DNA from 2 places in the Streptomyces sp. NPDC046215 genome. Region 2 is predicted to be linked to the other one. Evidence: riboswitches for the same ligand, from Rfam matches in the RefSeq annotation. Region 2 holds a riboswitch; the other holds the start of a gene.
The links. Region 2 has a riboswitch for glycine ahead of gcvT (glycine cleavage system aminomethyltransferase GcvT). Riboswitches for the same ligand answer to the same signal wherever they lie in the genome.
Positions count from the first base shown of each region.

Region 1: another riboswitch for glycine. It lies ahead of gcvP (aminomethyl-transferring glycine dehydrogenase); the one in region 2 lies ahead of gcvT (glycine cleavage system aminomethyltransferase GcvT).

Region 1 covers NZ_JBEYZW010000025.1:5,334-12,816, reverse strand. Annotated here, with positions in the region: gene gcvP (aminomethyl-transferring glycine dehydrogenase) at 1-1,417, opposite strand, end outside; glycine riboswitch at 1,607-1,714, opposite strand; gene ABZ951_RS13725 (PRC-barrel domain-containing protein) at 1,866-2,261, shown strand; gene ABZ951_RS13720 (DNA polymerase IV) at 2,159-3,616, opposite strand; gene ABZ951_RS13715 (MerR family transcriptional regulator) at 3,705-4,322, opposite strand; gene ABZ951_RS13710 (bifunctional nuclease family protein) at 4,539-5,012, opposite strand; gene ABZ951_RS13705 (MerR family transcriptional regulator) at 5,065-5,847, opposite strand; gene ABZ951_RS13700 (FHA domain-containing protein) at 5,865-6,743, opposite strand; gene ABZ951_RS13695 (DUF881 domain-containing protein) at 6,826-7,483, opposite strand, start outside.
Region 2 covers NZ_JBEYZW010000044.1:6,513-13,995, reverse strand. Annotated here, with positions in the region: gene glyA (serine hydroxymethyltransferase) at 1-315, opposite strand, end outside; gene gcvH (glycine cleavage system protein GcvH) at 359-733, opposite strand; gene gcvT (glycine cleavage system aminomethyltransferase GcvT) at 800-1,927, opposite strand; glycine riboswitch at 2,096-2,190, opposite strand; gene ABZ951_RS19935 (AAA family ATPase) at 2,366-3,037, shown strand; gene ABZ951_RS19930 (hypothetical protein) at 3,213-3,767, opposite strand; gene ABZ951_RS19925 (enhanced serine sensitivity protein SseB) at 4,009-4,779, shown strand; gene ABZ951_RS19920 (enhanced serine sensitivity protein SseB C-terminal domain-containing protein) at 4,924-5,682, shown strand; gene ABZ951_RS19915 (ABC transporter permease) at 6,041-7,039, shown strand; gene ABZ951_RS19910 (ABC transporter substrate-binding protein) at 7,159-7,483, shown strand, end outside.

The sequences.
Region 1 (7,483 bases), on a different contig from region 2:
CGCCGCGCAGCAGACCCTGCGGGAGGGCGTCCTCGGTGCGGGCGTCGAGCGCCTCGATGTCGGCGTCGCCGGCCCCGAAGGCGGCCCACACGGCGGCCAGGTCGGCGCGCGTGGTGGTCTCGTCGCAGGCGATGCCGACGTGGTCGGCGTCGGTCAGGCGGAGGTTGACGCCGCGCTGCCGGGCCGCGGCGACGACCTCGGCCGCCCGGCCGGGCACGCGTACGGTCAGGGTGTCGAAGTACGCGCCGTGCACGACCTCGGCGCCGGCGGCGCGCAGCCCCTCGGCGAGCACGGTGGCGTAGCGGTGCGTGCGCCGGGCGATGGCCGCGAGGCCGTCCGGGCCGTGGTAGACCGCGTACATGCCGGCCATGACGGCGAGCAGGACCTGGGCGGTGCAGATGTTGCTGGTGGCCTTCTCGCGGCGGATGTGCTGCTCGCGGGTCTGCAGGGCCAGCCGGTAGGCCTGGTTGCCGTCGGCGTCGACGGAGACACCGACGAGGCGGCCGGGGAGGCTGCGGGCGAACTGCTCGCGCACGGCCATGAAGCCGGCGTGCGGACCGCCGAAGCCCATGGGCACGCCGAACCGCTGGGTGGTGCCGACGGCGATGTCGGCACCCAGCTCGCCGGGCGAGGTGAGCAGGGTCAGGGCGAGCAGGTCGGCGGCGACGGTGACGATCGCGCCGAGCTCGTGGGCGCGCTCGATGACCGGGCGCAGGTCCCGCACGGCACCGGAGGCACCGGGGTACTGGAGCAGGACGCCGAAGACGCCGCGCTCGGCGATCTCCTCGGGGATGCCCCCGGTGAGGTCGGCGACGACGACCTCGACGCCGGTGGGCTCGGCGCGGGTCTCGATGACCGCCACGGTCTGCGGCAGGGTGTCGGCGTCCACGAGGAAGACGCCGTTCTTGACCTTGCCGACGCGGCGGGCGAGCGACATGGCCTCGGCGGCCGCGGTCCCCTCGTCGAGCAGGGAGGCGCCGGAGGTGGGCAGCCCGGTGAGGTCGGCGACGACGGTCTGGAAGTTGAGGAGGGCCTCCAGCCGGCCCTGGGAGATCTCGGGCTGGTAGGGCGTGTAGGCCGTGTACCAGGCGGGGTTCTCCATGACGTTGCGCAGGATCACCGGCGGGGTGAACGTGCCGTGGTAGCCGAGGCCGATCATCGGGGTCAGCACGGCGTTGCGGGCGGCCAGCGAGCGGAGTTCGGCCAGGACCTCGGCCTCGCTGCGGGCCTCGGGCAGGTCCAGCGCCTCGGCGCTCTTGATCACATCCGGCACGGCGGCGGCGGTGAGCTCGTCGAGCGACCCGAAGCCGACCTGGGCGAGCATCTTCGCCTGCGCCCCGCCGTCAGGACCTATGTGGCGGCGCTCGAAGGGCGTGCCGCGCTCGAGGTCGGAAAGGGGGATGCGGTGGGCTGTCATCTGCGGAGGCCTCCTGGTCGTCACGACCTGCGAGGGGTACCACGGCGCGGGTACCCGGACGGCCTCCCCCTCTGTCATCTCAACCTGAGAGCTTCACCGGGCCGCAGGGAGCGGACCGGCTTTCACCGTCGGTGAGGAGGGGCTTCGGCGTGGTGCCTGACCGGGGCCCGCCCTGCTTTCCAGAGTGACCTCGTCCGTGCGGTACGTGTGCCTGAGAGATTCCGGGGAGGATTTGCTCCTTCGGCGCCCCCGTCGAAGCCGGTGAGGGCTCTCGGGGGACTCTCCCGCACGGGGTCTGCGGCCACTGGCCAGACTACCAGCGCGGGTCCGAGGCGAACCCTCGAGTGGCCGGTTCCCGCTTTGTGGCTTTTCGTTGTTGTCGGGAGGTGCGCAAGGGGGTGCCTGCGCCCCGCGGGGGGACTCGGGGAAGCGAACCATGGGAGGAACGGTGCAGACCGATATCGACCCGCGGAGCCTGATCGGCCGCAAGGCGTTCGACCGCAACGGCGCGAAGATCGGCACCGTGGACGAGGTGTACCTCGACGACGCGACCGGTGAACCGGAATGGGCGGCCGTGCGCACCGGGCTGTTCGGCCGGGACGCCTTCGTCCCCCTGGAACCGAGCGTGGTCGTGGACGACGCCCTGCGGATCCCCTACGAGCGTTCCCTGATCAAGGACGCCCCGGACTTCGGGGTGGGCCGCCACCTCTCCCCGGAGCAGGAGCTGCAGCTCTACCACCACTACGGGCTCACGCTCCCCACGCCGGAGGGCCCGGGGAGGGCCGGCTCGCCGGCCTCGCCGTCCTCCGGGGAACTCGGCTCGGCGGGCGGCCCGGGCGGCTGATCCCCGGCCCCGACCAGGGGCAGGGGCTCGCCCGGTTCGAGCGCCGGGTCGTCGACGGCGAAGGTCCGCACCCGGCCCGGGGCCGACCAGGGCTGCTCGAAGCGGACGGTGACGCGCCCGACCCCGCTGCCCTGGACCCAGCCCGTCCCGTACTCGCGGTGCCGCACGTCGAGCCCGGGGAACCAGCGCCGGGGCCGCTCGGCCACCGGCTCGGCACCGGTGGCCTCGGGCGCCGCCGCGTCCTCGGGGTCCGGCGTCCGGGCCAGGGCCTCGGCGGCCTCGTTCGCCGCCTGGGCGAAGAGGTCCTCCTGGGTGTAGTCGGCGAGCCCGGTGACCCCCACGCCCAGCAGCCGGACGCCCGCGGTGGTGTCGACGGTCTCGATCAGGCGGGCGGCGGCCTCCCGGACCACCCCGGGGTCGTCGGTGGGCCCGCGCAGGGTCTCCGAGCGGGTCAGCGTGGAGAAGTCGTAGCGGCGCACCTTGATGACGACCGTGCGGCCGGAGCGCCCGGCCGCGCGGAGCCGCTGCACGCACCGGTCGGCGAGCCGGGCGATCTCCAGCTGGACCCGTGTCCGGTCGGTCAGGTCCTCTTCGAAGGTGTCCTCGACCGACACCGACTTGGCGTCCCGCTCGGCGACGACGGGGCGGTCGTCATGGCCGGTCGCCATGGAGTACAGCCCCGCGCCGTGGGCCTTGCCCAGCAGCCGCACCAGCTCCGCCTCGCCCGCCTCACCGATCTCGGCGACCGTCGTGATCCCGGCCCGGCGCAGCGCCTCGGCCGTGGCGGGGCCGACCCCCGGGATGACCCGGGCCGACATGGGGCCGAGCAGCCCGCTCTCGGTACCGGGCTCGATGAGGAGGAGGCCGTCGGGCTTCGCCTCCTCGGAGGCGATCTTGGCGAGCATCTTGGAGCCGGCGAGCCCCACCGACCCGCTGAGCCCCGTCACCGCCCGGATGTCCCGCCGCAGCTGCTCGCCGACGGCCCGGACGGCCGCCGACGTGGGCTCGACGCCCCCCGCTTCGAGGTCGACGAACGCCTCGTCCAGGCTGAGGGGCTCCACCAGCGGCGACAGCCGGCCGAGCAGCTCCATCACGGCCTCGCTGACCTGCCGGTAGAGCGTGAACCGGGGCGTGAGGTAGGCGGCATTTGGGCACAGGCGGCGGGCCTGTGCCGTGGCCATGGCCGAGCGGACGCCGAAGACCCGCGCCTCGTAGGACGCCGTGGCCACTACCCCCCGGGGGCCGATCCCGCCGACCACCACGGGCTTTCCCCGCAGGCTGGGCTTGGCCGCCTGCTCCGCCGAGGCGTAGAAGGCGTCCATGTCCAGATGCAGGATCGTCGGTGCACCTCTCACACCCTTGATGCTGCCGCACACCACTGACAATCGCACGCATGTGCCCCTGCCGACGGGTGCCGGCGGGTGCGGCAGGTGCGCCGCCGGCTCAGCCGGCCCGGTTGCGGCGGCGGGCGAGCTCATCCGCCGGGTTGTGCCCGACGAGCGTCTCGCCGGTGTCCACCCGCTCGCCGTGGAGCTGGGCCAGCACCGCCTCGACGTCACGCCACACGACGCCCACCGCGATGCCGAAGATGCCCTGCCCGCCCTGGAGGAGGTCGACGACCTCGTCCGGCGAGGTGCACTCGTACACCGTCGCGCCGTCGCTCATCAGCGTCATCCGCGGCAGATCCGCCATCCCGCGCGAGCGCAGGTGCTGCACGGCCGTGCGGATGTTCTGGAGGGACACCCCCGTGTCCAGGAGCCGCTTCACGATCTTGAGGACCACCACGTCCCGGAAGCTGTACAGCCGCTGGCTGCCCGATCCGTACGCGGGCCGCACGCTCGGCTCCACCAGCCCGGTCCGAGCCCAGTAGTCGAGCTGGCGGTAGGTGATGCCCGCCGCCGCGCACGCCGTCGGCCCCCGGTATCCGATGCTGTCGGTCTCCGGACCCTGCGGTGCGCCGAGCCCCGCCGCCGGAACAACAGGACGGGAGGCCTGTTCGACTGTCCCCCCGAACAGCGGATACGGACTGCCGACCGCCGTACCGTCGCCCATGCTTCTCACGCCGACCTCCGTCCTTGACCTGCCCTGTCGACGGTAGGCAGTCACCCGGGGTGCGTCAACGATCGCCACACTCGGCACGCCGAGTGATAATCACCCAGAGGGTGGTTTTACGTATCCTCGCGCCGGGAATAACTACCCGAATGCGCCTTTACCACCCGGCGCACGACCCTCGGCCGACGCCCCCCACCGGCCCGCGTGCCTCACTGGCCGCGCGCTTCACTGGCTGTTGGTGCCGAAGTCCTCCGGCGAGATCTGGTCGAGGAACTCACGGAACTTCTCGACCTCGTCCTCCTGCTCGTCCGGAATCGCGATCCCCGCGTCATCCAGCACCCCATCACTGCCGTAGATCGGCGTGCCGGTGCGCAGGGCCAGCGCTATGGCGTCGGACGGCCGGGCACTGACCTCCACGCCGCTGGCGAAGACGAGCTCCGCGTAGAAGACGCCCTCGCGCAGATCCGTGATCCGGACCTCCGTGAGCTGCTGCCCGACCGCGTCGAGCACGTCCTTGAAGAGATCGTGGGTCAGCGGGCGGGCCGGAGCCATGCCCTGCTGGGCGAAGGCGATAGCCGTCGCCTCCCCCGGACCGATCCAGATCGGGAGGTAGCGATCGCCTCCCACTTCACGCAGGAGCACGATCGGCTGGTTGGAGGGCATTTCCACCCGGACACCCACGACATCGAGCTCGTTCACACAGCAACCCTAGGACGTGCCTGGCAGGTTTGGGTAGTCGGGCACTCGCCGGTCAGTGCGAACCGGTGCGCAGAGCGGCCTTCACCAGCGCCGCGTGCAGCCGCACGGACAGCGTCGCCAGCTCCCGCGCGGTGGCCTCGGCACGGGCCCTGGTCTGGGGGTTACGGTGCCGCATCAGCGGTGCGACCACCTGTTCGACCAGACCGGCCTGGCGATCTGCGGCGCCCTTCATGGCGCGAAGGTGCCGTGGTTCCAGACCGAAACGGCCCAGGTCCACGACCAGTTTGGCGACGGCGACGGAATCGGCGTCGAATCCGCCGTCCGGGTGGGCGGCGACCAGGCCGTACGACTCCCACTCGACCAGCTCACCCTCGGTGACCCCGACGGCGCCCAGCAGCTCCGCCCGCCCGATCCGGGGGACGGGAGCACGGTGGGGTGCCCCCTCCGCGGCCCCTGCCGGGCCGCTCTCCGCCTCGGAGGCGCCTCCTGGGGCCACAGCGTCACGTGAGGCCCCCGGGGACGGCAAGGGCACCTGCTCGCCCCTGCTGAGGGCGTCCAGGTGCTCCCTGATGACCTTGAGCGGCAGATAGTGGTCGCGCTGCATGCGCAGGACGTACCCGAGCCGCTCGACATCCGCCGCGCTGAACTTGCGATAGCCGGAGGGGGTGCGCTGCGGCTCCACCAGGCCCTCCGCCTCCAAGAAACGGATCTTGGAGATGGTGACCTCGGGAAACTCCTCGCGCAGCAGGGTGAGCACCGTGCCGATGCTCACCAGCCGCCCGTCCGCGCCGACGGCCCCGGTACTCCCGGCGCCGTCCGACGGTGTTCGCAGCATGGCCCTTCCCCGGGCGGTCAGATGCCTCGCTGGCTACCGTAGAAGACCAGCCGGTACTTGCCGATCTGCACCTCGTCACCGTTGGACAGCGGCACCGAGTCGATCCGCTCGCGGTTGACGTAGGTGCCGTTGAGGCTGCCGACGTCCGCGACGGTGAAGCCACCGTCCTGTCCTCTGCGGAACTCGACGTGACGCCGCGAGACGGTGACGTCGTCGAGGAAGATGTCGCTCTGCGGGTGCCGGCCCGCCGTGGTGAGCTCGCCGTCCAGCAGGAAGCGGCTGCCGGAGTTCGGGCCCCGGCGGACCACCAGGAGCGCCGAGCCCAGCGGCAGGGCGTCGACGGCGGCCTGCGCCTCGGGCGAGAGGGTCGGGATCGGCGTCTGGCCGGTGGTCTCGGAGTCGTACGCCTCCAGACCGGAGATGGAGATGGTCGAGGTCGTCTCCGAGGCGCGCTCGGCGACGGCACCGGGCCGCAGCGGCGCACCGCAGTTGGAACAGAACCGACTGGCCTCGGCGTTCCGGTGGCCACACCGCGTGCATACCGGCAAGGCAAACCCTCCACCCGCGCTTGAGGTCGCTGGTGCCCCGAAACCTATGCGGCCCGTGGCCGCAGGGTCAACAGCGCCCTGCTCACCCGGAATGTCCGCGCCGGGTGTACCCACCTGGTCACGGAAGAGCGGGCGCCCCTCCTGGGGCTCCTGCCCGCCCGCGACCGGGCGCGAGGCGCGGTGGCGGCTGCCGCCCTCCTGGCGTGCGCTCTTGCCGAACAACTTCGCAAACAACTTCACGGGCGATTCCCCTTGACCGAAACAGACCCGCCCGTGGGGCAGGACAAACCCTCGATGCACACACCGTCCGACCTGGACATCCTTATAACGTCCGTGGTCAACAGACAGTTTCCACCACGCACCCTCGACTTCGTGCGCCGACCCCCCGCAAGCTCGATGCCTCCGCGTGGAGCCTCCGTCCCGGCCCGGCTCACTGCGATGACGACCGAGCGTAGTCAGGCCGCTTCACCGGGCGCAAGGCGTCCACAACGATCTTCTCAGACCGGGTGACCGTCACGCCCGCCTGCCCCTTCTCCAGGGTCTGCACGACACCTCCGGGGATGTTCAGCGCGGGCTCCAGGTCCTGGGGCTTGCCGATCACCTTGAACCGGTAGGGCTGGGAGACCTTCTTGCCGTCGATCTCCACCTTCCCCGCCGTGCCCGAAAAATAGGTGTCGGCCACGATCCGCACGTCGTTGATCTGGATCGCCTCCGCACCCGCCGCCCGCAGTTCCTGAATGGTGTCCAGCAGCTTGTCCGCCTCGACCAGGCCCTTGGGGTCGCTCACCGTGAGCTCGATGCCCGGCCCCTGGGCCGCCACCGTACCCGCCAGTACCCCGAGCTGCTGCTCCTTCTGCGCGGTTTGTTTGCGGGCTTCCGCGGCCTGGTTGGAGCTGCTCTCCAGCTCGGTGCGCTGGTTCTCCAGGCGCCGCTTCTCGTCCTCCAGCCGCTTGCTGCGGTTGTCCAGCTCGTCCAGGATGCGCACCAGGTCCTCCTGACGGGCCCCGCGCAGGGCGCTGGTGTCGTTCGTCGAACGGACCTGGATGGCCAGGCCCAGCCCGAGGACGCAGAGCAACACGGCCACGGTG
Region 2 (7,483 bases):
CGCGGCGGCGTTGGCCTGCGCACCGGAGTGCGGCTGGACGTTCGCGGCCTCGGCGCCGAAGAGCGCCTTGATCCGGTCGATCGCGATCTGCTCGACGACGTCGACGTGCTCACAGCCACCGTAGTAGCGGCGGCCCGGGTAGCCCTCGGCGTACTTGTTGGTGAGGACCGAGCCCTGGGCCTCCATGACGGCGACCGGAGCGAAGTTCTCCGACGCGATCATTTCGAGGGTGGACTGCTGGCGGTGGAGTTCGGCGTCGACAGCGGCGGCGACGTCGGGGTCGAGCTCATGGAGGGAGCTGTTCAGAAGCGACATGAGTTCTTCCTGGACTTCCTGGGCGGAGGCGGAGGGGACGGGGTCAGCCGGCGAAGGCGGTGTACTCGTCGGCGGACATCAGGTCCGCCGGCTCGTCCGTGATCTTCACCTTGAACAGCCAGCCGCCCTCGAAGGGGGCGGAGTTCACCAGCGAGGGGTCGTCCACGACGTCCTGGTTGGCCTCGACGACCTCGCCGGTCACCGGGGCGTACAGGTCGCTGACCGACTTGGTCGACTCCAGCTCACCGCAGGACTCGCCCGCGGTGATCGTGTCGCCGACCGCGGGGAGCTGGGCGAAGACGACGTCACCGAGCGAATTGGCCGCGAACTCGGTGATGCCGACCGTCGCCACGCCCTCCTCGGCGGCCGTCAGCCACTCGTGCTCCTTGGTGTAGCGCAGCTGCTGGGGGTTGCTCATGGCTAGATTCTCCTGGATGCGCGTGGGTGCTTGTGCAAGGGGTCTTGACAGGTGGGATGAAGGGACTCAGCGCTGACGCTTGTAGAAGGGCAGCGCGACGACCTCGTACGGCTCCTGGCTGCCGCGAATGTCCACAGCCACACCCTTTGTACCGGGTGCGGAGTGCTCCGCGTCGACGTACGCGATGGCGATCGGCTTGCCGAGCGTGGGGGAGGGGGCCCCGGAGGTGACCTCGCCCACGGTGGCGCCGCCGGCGACGACCGGGAACCCGGCGCGCGGCACCCGGCGGCCCTCGGCGATCAGCCCGACCAGCTTGCGCGGCGGCGCGGCCGCGGCGCGCTCGGCGGCGGCCTCCAGCGCGGCGCGGCCCACGAAGTCGCCGTCGTTCGCGGTCTTGTCGAACTTCACGACCCGGCCCAGGCCCGCGTCGAAGGGCGTGGTGGCGGTGGTCAGCTCGTGCCCGTACAGCGGCATGCCCGCCTCCAGGCGCAGCGTGTCGCGGCAGGAGAGGCCGCAGGGCACCAGACCGGCCTCGGTGCCCGCGTCGGTCAGCGCCCGCCACAGCCGCTCGGCGTCGGCCGGGGCGACGAACAGCTCGAAGCCGTCCTCGCCGGTGTACCCGGTCCGGGCGATGAGCGCGGGCACGCCCGCGACGGTGCCCGGCAGGCCCGCGTAGTACTTCAGGCCGTCCAGATCGGCGTCCGTGAGGGACGTGAGGATCGCCGGGGACTCGGGGCCCTGGATCGCGAGCAGCGCGTAGTTCTCCCGGTCGTCCCGGACCTCCGCGGTGAAGCCGGCCGCGCGCTCGGTCAGCGCGTCGAGGACCACCTGGGCGTTGGAGGCGTTGGCGACGACCATGTACTCCTCCTCGCCCAGGCGGTAGACGATCAGATCGTCCAGGATGCCGCCGGCGGAGTCGCAGATCATGGTGTAGCGGGCGCGGCCGACCGCGAGGGCGCCGAGATTGCCGACGAGGGCGAAGTCGAGGGCCTGCCCGGCCTGCGGCCCGGTGAGGGTGATCTCGCCCATGTGCGAGAGGTCGAAGAGGCCCGCGCGGGTCCGTACGGCGTGGTGCTCGTCGCGCTCGCTGCCGTACCGCAGGGGCATGTCCCACCCCGCGAAGTCGGTCATGGTCGCGCCGAGCGTGCGGTGCAGCGCGTCGAGGGCGGTGCGGCGGGGGGCGGCTTCGGTCATGTTCAGGCTCCCAGGCAGGGTCGCGAGGTTCACGGAGGGCTCGCGGAACAGGGGAAAACAGGGGGAAAGCGCCCTCCCCATCTGTCATCGGAACCTGAGAGGTTCACCGAGAGACTCGGCTTGCACCTTGGGTGGGACCGCGCGGGGCGGTCCGCTTTTCAGATCTGCCTCACCCGCGCGGTACGGGGCCTGAGAGATTCAAGGGAGGAACTTGCTCCTTCGGCGTCCGGCACGGATGGCCGGAACTCTCCCGCGCGGATTCGAGCGGCCGGTATGCAGTTGAGGTGTGCTGCTGGCGCGCACATCATTGCACGGACGAGCGTGCGGGGGACTGCTCGCTGCCCACTCAATTGCATTACCTTTTCTTTACATTTACTGGGTAGAGGGGAGGGACCGGACCGGGGGAGGTCGATCACCTTGCGCACGCGGGGTACGGATGTGAGACGGGCGGGCCCTGCGCCGCCCGAGGCCGGCGGGCAGGACGAGGCCGAGGACGACGGAACCGCGCCGGCGGGCCGCCCCGAGGGCGTGCTGGATCTGCGCGGCACGGCCCGCGCCCGGCTGCGCTATCCGGCGGGTGACCTGCTCATCGTCTCCGGACTGCCCGGCAGCGGTAAGTCCACGCTCATCCGGCGGGCCGTGCCGGCGCTCGACGGCCGCGGCGGCGTCGTCTGGTGCGTCGACTCCCAGGACACCCGCGAGCGGGTGGAGCGCCGCACGCCGCCCTGGCTGCCCTATGCCCTCTACCGGCCCCTGGTCCGCCTGGCCCACTACGCGGCCCTGCGCCGCGCCCTGGGGTCCGGCGGGAGCGCGGTCGTGCACGACTGCGGGCAGGTCGCCTGGGTCCGCCGCTGGGCCGCCCGCCACGCCCGCCGCCGCGGCGCCGCGGCCCACCTGCTCCTCCTCGACGTGGCGCCGGACACCGCCCTCGCCGGGCAGGCCGAGCGGGGGCGGGAAGTCTCCACGTACGCCTTCGGGCGGCACCGGCGCGCGATGGCACGGCTGGCCGCGGACGCGGCGGCGGGCCGGCTGCCGGCCGGCTGCGCGTCGGTGACGCTGCTGGACCGGGCTGCCGCGCGGGCGGTCGAGGGAATCGTCTTCGACGGCTGAGCGGCGGCCCGCGGCCGGGCGGCCGCCGGGCGCAGGGCCGCCCTCGCAGCGAGCGAGCCGGAGGGCCCTGTGCGGGCCGCCGCCAGGGCGTGTCCGCGTCGCGGGGCGGCGCTCGTGGCGGGCGAGCCCGGCAACTGCGGCGAGCTCCCCGCTATCGCGCCCGGGTCCGGCGGGCCTAGGCAACGGGGGCCGGCGGCGCCGCCTCCTCCGTCAGGCCGGGGATCTTCGCGAGCAGTTCCTTCAGGTCCTCGACGGCGGTCGCCGTGGACGCCTTGGCCGCCGCCGAGTCCTTCTTGAGGACGTCCTGGAGGAGCTTCTCGATGTCCTTGATCAGCTTTTCCAGCAGCTGTTTGATCTCCGCCACCGGGTCCGGGGCCCGGTGGGCGCCGGCTTTCGGGGTGGCCGGGGGCGTGAGCTTCTTCGTCGCCTCCAGCAGCTGCGCGGTGGACTTCTGCAACTGCTGCCGCAGGCTCGTGAGCGTCTTGAGGTCCGGCTTCCCGGCCTGGGCCTCCCTGGCGATGCGGGACGTCAGGGACAGGGTCTCGCCCAGGTGGCCGGCGACCTCGAGCTGCTGCTGGACGGCGGCGGCCTTCGGCTGGGCGGGCCGGGCCGCCGGGCGGGGCTCCGGGGCTCCCCGCTGGCCGGCCAGGGCCGGGCCGGCCGCGCCGGCCAGCAGGGAGCCGCAGGCCGCGGCGGCTATGACCGCGGAGGAGAGCTTGGTGACGCGCATGCTGGTGTGTCCCTTCGGGCAATGCCGGAGCTGTCGGGTAACTGCCCGCTCACCGTGTGACGCCAGGGGCGGCCGTGCAACCCGATGCCCGCTGGGCGCGTCCTTGCCCGTGGTGCGGCCGACCGGCCCTGACCTGGCACGTCGGCACCGAATCCGGCAGCCGCCGGGGACCGCCGGGCGTACAGCCGTTAGGGTGCGGTTGCGGAATCGTCGAGACGGTGGTGGGACGGCGTTGGACCAGATGAACTTCCCTCAGCAGCACCCGGGCGGCGGCGTCCCCGGGACCCGGCCCGCCAACGAACTCGAAGAGGTGCTCGCCGCCTCCCTGGGCGTGCCCGGCACCGGCCCGCGCATCGTGGAGGTCCTCGGCCGCAGCCGGGTCTGGATCCCCCTCCCCAACGGCGGCGGCCCCGACAGCCCCGACCTGGACCTGCCGACCCTGGAGCTCGACGGCGCCGCGTACGTGCCGGTGTTCAGCTCCGAGGCCGAGTTCCTGCGCGTCGCCGGGGAGCGGATGTCCTTCGCCGTGGCCCCCGCCGTCGAGTTCGCCCGCGGCCTGCCCCCGCAGGTCGGCATCGTCGTCAACCCCGAGGGCACCGTCGGCGTGCCCCTGCCGCCCGCGGCCGTCGCCGAGCTGTGCCGGGCCGGGCGCACCCCCCTCGACGGCGACGCGACGGGCGGCCGGGTCCGCCTCTTCCAGCCCGACTGGCAGGACGAGCCCACGGCCTTCCTCGCCGCCGCCGGCCTGGAATTCGCCGCCGCCAAGGTGGTGCGGACCGCCCGCCGCACCCTGGCCAGCGTCGAAGGGGGTGCCCCGGCGCTCTTCGTCGGCGTCGAGCTCGACCTGCCGGACCCCGGCAGCCGCACCGCCGCGCTGGACGCCCTGGGCCGCGCCCTGGCCGCGGCCCCCGTGCCCTGGCCCGTCCAGCTGGTCTTCCTCGACGTGGCCCACGACCCGGTCGGCGACTGGATGCGCGAGCAGGTCCGGCCTTTCCACGACCGTGACCTGTGACTGTGCCCATGCCGGCGGCCGCGGCCTCGTAAGCTGGTTGGATGACCGCGGGGGGTGCGCCGGCACGTCCCGGAGCGGTACACGGACAGCCGAGAGAAGAGGCGGACCCAGGTGAGCGCGGGCGCGGAGAGCGGCGTGGAGCAGATGCTGCGCGAGATGGCGCCCGGCCGGTACGACGCGTACGAGGGGCTGTTGCACGCCCTCGCAGAGGGCAGCGTCTGGATGCTGCTGTGGCACGGTCAGGCCGGCTCGCCCGACGCCCAGTACGGCAACATGGAGATCGACGGCCTCGGCTACGCGCCGTGCGTCACCTCCGCGCAGGAGCTCGCCGCCAGCGGCTGGAACCGCGCGCACGAGGTCGTCTCCGGCCGCGCCGTCGCCACGTCCCTCTACCCCGGCCGCTGGGGCCTGTGGCTCAACCCGCACGCCCCGGGCGGCGGCGTCGGCGTGCCCTGGCTCGACCTGCGGCGCGTCGCCTGCGGCCTGGACCGGCTGCCGGCCGGCCCCCTGCGGCTGAGCGAGCCGGCCGTCGACATCCCGCAGTTCTACGCCCTGCTCGGGCAGAACGCCCACCGCACGCCCGCCGTGCGGGCGCTGCGCCGCGCCTGGGTGCAGCCCGCGCTGGGCAGCCCGTACCTGGCGATCGGCCTCGACCTCTACGACACCTCCCCGGCGGCCGTGGAATCGGTGCGGGTGATGATGGGGCAGTCGGTCGGTGTGGTGCCGGAAGGGCTGCCGGTGTCCACGGTGGCGATGTCCGACGAGCACGACCCCGTCGCGATGTGGATGCGGGCCAACACCCGCCCCTTCTTCGACCGCGACGGCTACGGAGCCCCGGCGTCCGCCCCGACGGGCGGGTACGGCTACCCGCCGCAGGGCGGCGGGCGGACCGGGGCGTACTGACCTTCCCCGCTGCGGAGTCCGTGTGATCCCGCCCCTTCCGCACCCCTGGCCCCGGGAGCGCCACCACGCCAACTCGCCGATCTTCCTTGCGGGTTGGCGGCCCGTTAACGGATCAGCGCTGTCCGTATAACGGAACACTCCGCCGTTCATCACGGTTGCGCATCCATTGCGGGTCGCCTCTGGCGGGTGATCGCGGACGCGTTGAAGACTCCCGCCACAAGGACTCACGGTCCTGCGTACGACCTGCTCCGCGTGCACCTCCCGCACCATCGCACCTTTCGCACCAGTGATGTGAACCAGCCGCACACGCGGCGGGCGTCGGGCCGGTCGGCACCGGCCGAGAGGGGTCACCCAGACCATGACGGCACCACTGCACGACACGGGAGCGGCCGAGACCGCGGCCGTCGACGTCGCCGCCGGCGTCCCGGCACAGGCCATCGAGGGCCGCTCGCCCTGGCGCATCGCCTGGGTGCGGCTGCGGCGCGACAAGCTCGCGCTGGCCGGCGGTGTCGTGGTGCTGCTGCTCGTCCTGGTCGCGCTCTTCGCCCCGCTGATCGTCAGCGCGTTCGGCCACCCGCCGAACGAGTTCCACGAGGACCAGATCGACGTCTTCACCCAGTACCCCAAGGGGGCCTGGGGCGGCATCAGCGGAGACTTCCTCTTCGGCGTGGAGCCCACCAACGGCCGCGACGTCTTCAGCCGGGTGGTCTACGGGGCCCGGGTGTCGCTGCTCGTGGCGTTCCTGTCGGCCGTGGTGGCGGTGGGGATCGGCACCGTCTTCGGGATCATCGCGGGCTACTTCGGCGGCTGGGTCGACGCCGTCATCAGCCGCGTCATGGACCTGCTGCTGGCCTTCCCCCAGCTGCTGTTCATCATCGCCCTGGTCTCGGTGGTGCCCAACTCCCTCTGGGGTCTCACGGGTTCCGGGGTGCGCATGGCGGTGCTGATCTCTGTCATCGGATTCTTCGGCTGGCCGTACGTGGGGCGCATCGTCCGCGGCCAGACGCTGTCGCTCCGGGAGCGGGAGTACGTCGAGGCGGCCCGCAGCCTGGGCGCCGGGCGCGGGTACATCCTCTTCCGCGAGCTGCTGCCCAACCTCGTGGCCCCGATCACCGTCTACGCCACCCTGATGATCCCCACCAATGTGCTCACCGAGGCCGCGCTCAGCTTCCTCGGTGCCGGCGTCAAGCCGCCGACGGCGTCCTGGGGGCAGATGCTCTCCCGGGCCGTCACGACCTATGAGTCCGACCCGATGTTCATGATCATTCCGGGCGTCGCCATCTTCGTCACCGTGCTGGCCTTCAACCTCTTCGGTGACGGCGTACGGGACGCCCTGGACCCCAAGGGTTCCCGCTAGCCCCCCGAGCAACTCCTCTGACTGCCAACGTCCCTGGTGACCCATCAGGGCGCCGGGAGGTCATTCCGCAACCGCCGGACCCCGCGGGGAACGGCGACAACCACGGAGGTCGCGACATCGTGACAACCCAACGAACTTCGAGGCGCCGGCTGGCCGCCGGGTCCGCTCTCGTGGTCGCGGCCCTGGTCGGCACCGCCGCCTGCGGTGGCGGCGGCAAGGACGACAAGGGCGACGGCAAGGCGCCGGGCTTCAACGCCGGCGTCGGCAAGGTGGCCAACGCGTCCGAGAAGAAGGGTGGCGAGCTGAAGTTCATCGGCACCCAGGACGCCGACAGCTGGGACCCGCAGCGCGGCTACTACGGCTTCATGTGGGACTTCGCCCGCTACTACGTCCGCACCCTCGTCACCCCCAAGCCCGCCCCCGGCCGCGAGAGTTCCACCGTGG